Regions from separate parts of the Sporosarcina koreensis genome, predicted to be linked through region 2. Evidence: a T-box and tRNA genes for the amino acid it is inferred to sense, from the RefSeq annotation. Region 2 holds a T-box; the other holds one or more tRNA genes.
The links. The T-box of region 2 lies ahead of trpS (tryptophan--tRNA ligase). A T-box ahead of a tRNA ligase gene usually reads a tRNA of that ligase, here a tRNA-Trp.
Positions count from the first base shown of each region.

Region 1: it has a tRNA-Trp gene. The T-box ahead of trpS (tryptophan--tRNA ligase) is inferred to sense a tRNA for this amino acid. The anticodon was not compared.

Region 1 covers NZ_JBHSNP010000009.1:92-2,529, reverse strand. Annotated here, with positions in the region: gene ACFPTP_RS03890 (B3/B4 domain-containing protein) at 1-428, shown strand, start outside; tRNA gene ACFPTP_RS03885 (tRNA-Leu) at 546-626, opposite strand; tRNA gene ACFPTP_RS03880 (tRNA-Cys) at 661-734, opposite strand; tRNA gene ACFPTP_RS03875 (tRNA-Gly) at 745-819, opposite strand; tRNA gene ACFPTP_RS03870 (tRNA-Gln) at 824-895, opposite strand; tRNA gene ACFPTP_RS03865 (tRNA-His) at 905-980, opposite strand; tRNA gene ACFPTP_RS03860 (tRNA-His) at 1,017-1,092, opposite strand; tRNA gene ACFPTP_RS03855 (tRNA-Trp) at 1,116-1,189, opposite strand; tRNA gene ACFPTP_RS03850 (tRNA-Tyr) at 1,198-1,282, opposite strand; tRNA gene ACFPTP_RS03845 (tRNA-Thr) at 1,290-1,365, opposite strand; tRNA gene ACFPTP_RS03840 (tRNA-Phe) at 1,384-1,459, opposite strand; tRNA gene ACFPTP_RS03835 (tRNA-Asp) at 1,469-1,544, opposite strand; tRNA gene ACFPTP_RS03830 (tRNA-Met) at 1,548-1,622, opposite strand; tRNA gene ACFPTP_RS03825 (tRNA-Val) at 1,675-1,750, opposite strand; tRNA gene ACFPTP_RS03820 (tRNA-Glu) at 1,909-1,983, opposite strand; tRNA gene ACFPTP_RS03815 (tRNA-Ser) at 2,006-2,096, opposite strand; tRNA gene ACFPTP_RS03810 (tRNA-Asn) at 2,100-2,174, opposite strand; rRNA gene rrf (5S ribosomal RNA) at 2,227-2,342, opposite strand.
Region 2 covers NZ_JBHSNP010000028.1:265,486-267,923, forward strand. Annotated here, with positions in the region: gene ACFPTP_RS15475 (putative glycoside hydrolase) at 1-216, opposite strand, end outside; T-box leader at 432-664, shown strand; gene trpS (tryptophan--tRNA ligase) at 868-1,854, shown strand; gene ACFPTP_RS15485 (YuzI family membrane protein) at 1,811-2,059, opposite strand; gene fabF (beta-ketoacyl-ACP synthase II) at 2,116-2,438, opposite strand, start outside.

The sequences.
Region 1 (2,438 bases), on a different contig from region 2:
AGACAGTACATACAGCGGTCGATCTCAATACATTCTTCTCCCTGCAATACGAAATTCCAGCGGGCATTTACGATCTTACTAAAATCGTCGGAGATATCCACTTGACCGTGGGAGGGGAAGATGAAGGTTACGACGGTTTGAACGGCCGCTTCAATTCATTGAACCACATTCTTCAATTGAAAGACGATTACAGCCCTTTCGGCAGCCCTTATGTAGACTCTGTCAGAACGGCGGTCACCGAAGAGTCAATAGAAGCAATGCATGTACTTTTTATACGTCCTTCAATGGCCCGGGAGGAAGCGCTGCAATTGACAACAGCATGCGGTAATATGTTCACGTCCATTAGCGGAGGGGAAGCTTCCTGCTATGTGGTTGATCAAAAGAACCCTTCCCTCTTACTAAAGAAAACCGACCCATTCAGGTTATAACTCCATTCCATAGAAAACGCTCCTATCCGTGAAAGCGGAAGGAGCGTTGTTGTTTGAATCAATTCCCAAAACGGAAAAGAGAAAAGATGCAACCAAGGTTGCATCTTTTCTTGTGGATACCCGAGGCCGGACTTGAACCGGCACGCCTCGCGGCATCGCATTTTGAGTGCGACGTGTCTGCCATTCCACCACTCGGGCATAATAAAAATTTACTTACGACATACATGAAGTATGGAGGCGGCAACCGGAATCGAACCGGTGGTAAGGGTGTTGCAGACCCGTGCCTTACCGCTTGGCTATGCCGCCGTAAGAAAGTTGGAGCGGAAGACGGGATTCGAACCCGCGACCCCGACCTTGGCAAGGTCGTATTCTACCACTGAACTACTTCCGCATAACTGGGGTAGCTGGATTCGAACCAACGAATGACGGAGTCAAAGTCCGTTGCCTTACCGCTTGGCTATACCCCAAAGTATAGATGGGGCGGACGAGGGGAATCGAACCCCCGAATGTCGGAACCACAATCCGATGCGTTAACCACTTCGCCACGACCGCCATAATAATATTTTTAAAATTGCAGACTGCATAGAATGGGGCGGACGAGGGGAATCGAACCCCCGAGTGTCGGAACCACAATCCGATGCGTTAACCACTTCGCCACGACCGCCATAGTATTGGTTTAAACAGAAATGGCAGGGGCAGTAGGAATCGAACCCACACCAAAGGTTTTGGAGACCTCTATTCTACCGTTAAACTATGCCCCTGTAAAAAATGGTGGTGGGGGACGGATTCGAACCGCCGAACCCGGAGGGAGCGGATTTACAGTCCGCCGCGTTTAGCCACTTCGCTACCCCACCAAGAGCATGGTGCCGGCGATAGGAGTCGAACCCACGACCTACTGATTACAAGTCAGTTGCTCTACCAACTGAGCTACACCGGCAACATTATTAAAATAAAATGGTGGCTCAGGACGGAATCGAACCGCCGACACAAGGATTTTCAGTCCTTTGCTCTACCGACTGAGCTACTGAGCCACATAAAAATGGCGGTCCCGACCGGGATCGAACCGGCGATCTCCTGCGTGACAGGCAGGCATGTTAACCGCTACACCACGGGACCTTTTGGTTGCGGGGGCAGGATTTGAACCTGCGACCTTCGGGTTATGAGCCCGACGAGCTACCACTGCTCCACCCCGCGATAATGTTAGTTGTAGGAACTTTATATCCTACGCATTCTGTTTAAGAAATTATGGTGGAGGATGACGGGTTCGAACCGCCGACCCCCTGCTTGTAAGGCAGGTGCTCTCCCAGCTGAGCTAATCCTCCAAGTTAAAATTGCGATAAGCTTCTCATTACTGCGTCAGCTTCATTCGCTCGGTCAGTCACGTACTGTTTTGTACGCTCCTTCCCTCTCTCAATCGCTTCCTTGTTCTGCTCGCTTCTCCCAATTTTAACGGGAGCTGCGATTAACCATTTTAGTAAAATGGTGACCCCTACGGGATTCGAACCCGTGTTACCGCCGTGAAAGGGCGGTGTCTTAACCGCTTGACCAAGGGGCCATATGTAAGTAGGTAATAAATCTGGCGGAGAGCAAGGGATTTGAACCCTTGATACGCGGTTAGCGTATACACGATTTCCAATCGTGCTCCTTCGGCCACTCGGACAGCTCTCCAATTGGCTCCGCAGGTAGGATTCGAACCTACGACCGATCGGTTAACAGCCGATTGCTCTACCACTGAGCTACTGCGGAATAATGCTGCAATAAGTGTTTTCCACTCATCACGGTCATTTTAGAAATGACAGCCCAGCGACGTCTTACTCTCACAGGGGGAAGCCCCCTACTACCATCAGCGCTGAAGAGCTTAACTTCCGTGTTCGGTATGGGAACGGGTGTGACCTCTTCGCCATCATCACTGGACTATTTTTCACAAGACAAGATTTATTATATCAAATCTGGTGAATAAATCAAGCGTTTTTTCAAAATAAATCATTTTGTTCGCTCAAAACCGGATAA
Region 2 (2,438 bases):
TCCCGTCACGTAAATTCCGCGGACTGCGTCTGGGTATTCAAATACAAGCCCCGAATCAAAACGGAATAATTTTGACCCGGCAACAATTCCTTCGTCTATCGTTTCAAATCCATATGTACGTTCGGCAAATTCCAAATCGTTTTTAGTATCATCTGCTTGCACCGCGAGCGGCATAGCTACTGCGCTTGCAAGCAATAAAGAGCCGATCCATTTCATTTTCTTCAATATGACACTTCCTTTCTTTCACTTATTCTATCAAAGCAAAAATACAATGAATAGGTAAAGTCATCTATTCCCTATATTTCTTGCAAAAAAACCATTTTCATTGTCGATTTAAACTTAAGGTGCCAAAGGTAACATATAATAATGCGTGGAAAATATTTTAAGTTTGCTTTATTTCCCCTGTCGTATTATACTTTTGACAACTATTATAAAAAGCGAAGACGGAGAGAGTACTCTTGTCGCGGCATTCAAGAGAGCCTGTGGTTGGTGCGAACAGGTATGGCGGACGAGAAGAATTGGGTTCCCGAGCTTGATTGGCGAAAAAGATGTTCATCCATCGTCGAGTAGCCTTTCACGACTCCCCGCGTTAAGGGGTTTGAGTGGCCTGCTTGCGGGCTGATTCGGGTGGTACCACGGTTGATGCACATCAGTCGTCCCTTTTTTAGGGATGACTGGTGTTTTTTTATTTTTATTCTTATTTTAGGTACCTCTGTTGATTGGAGCGAAAGGCGGCGACTCCTGCGGGAAAGCGAGACAGGGGAGACCCCGGAGGGAGCATAGCGACTGAGGAGGCTCACCGCTCGCCCGCGGAAAGCGTCCGCCTGTAGCGAAAATTAGCAGTATTTATTTATAGGAGGAATTTGGATGAAAACTATTTTTTCAGGCGTTCAGCCTACAGGGACAGTAACATTAGGGAACTACATCGGGGCATTCAAGCAATTTACAGAGCTTCAGCACGAATACGACTGCCGATTCTGCATCGTCGACCAGCATGCGATCACAGTACAGCAAGAGCCGGATGAACTGGCGAAGACGATCCGTTCGCTCGCAGCCATTTATATCGCCAGCGGCATCGACCCGGAGAAATCACTTCTGTTCATCCAATCTGAAGTACCGGCGCATGCCCAAGCCGGATGGATGATGCAATGCATTTCGTACATCGGCGAGCTTGAGCGCATGACCCAGTTCAAAGACAAATCCGATGGGAAAGAAGGCGTCTCTGCCGGATTGCTCACATACCCGCCGTTGATGGCCGCGGATATTCTCATCTACAATACGGACATCGTGCCAGTCGGAGACGACCAAAAGCAGCATGTTGAACTGACAAGGGATCTCGCCGAACGTTTCAATAGACGATACGGCGAAGTGCTCACCATCCCGGAAGTGCGCATTCCGAAACACGGCGCGCGCATCAAATCATTGCAAGACCCATTGAAGAAGATGAGCAAATCGGATCCGAATAAAAAAGGGACGATTTCGCTATTGGATACACCGAAGCAAATCGAAAAGAAAATCAAGAGCGCAGTGACGGATTCGGATGGCATCGTGAAATTCGATGTTGAAAACAAGCCAGGGGTGTCCAACCTTCTGACGATTGAATCAGCGTTAAGCGGCATTGCGATTTCCGACCTCGAGTCGAAATACGAGGGGCTTGGCTATGGCGCTTTCAAAACAGGTGTCGCCGAGGCTGTCGTCGGACATCTCACACCGATCCAAGAACGCTACGAGGAGCTTCTTAATTCCTCGGAGCTTGACGTGCATCTTGACCGCGGCGCTGAAAAAGCGAATGCAATCGCGTCTGCAACACTTAAAAAAATGGAGTCCGCGATGGGACTCGGACGAAGACGGTAATCACAAGAAGGATGACTGCCATAACGAAAAGCGTGAAGTCGGCCGTTTGGATAATGAACAGCAGAATCTGCTTCCAGCTATAGCCTAGTGATAGATAATTGAAATAGAAGATCATATGTGTCGTCGTTATGACTATGAGTCCGTAGCTGATGAGGAAGAAGAAGATACGTGTCATGTATACATCGCCCTTTTGCTTTTCTTCCATTGTATGAATGAAAGCTCCCCATTTAGAAGGTTTCTAAATGGGGAGCTATTTTAGGTTTATATTTTCTTGAATACGAGTGAAGCGTTATGTCCTCCGAAACCGAGAGAGTTGCTCATCGCATATTGGATGTCGGCTTTTCTCGCTTTGTTGACGACATAGTCGAGGTCACATTCAGGATCTTCATTCACATAATTCATCGTTGGAGGAAGAATCCCTTCCTGCAATGCCTTCACCGTAAAGATCGCTTCCAATCCGCCTGCAGCGCCAAGCAGATGGCCCGTCATCGATTTTGTCGAGCTCATCGCTAATTTATACGCATGGTCGCCGAAAACCGTTTTCGCTGCAATCGTTTCGAACAGGTCGTTATACGGAGTGCTCG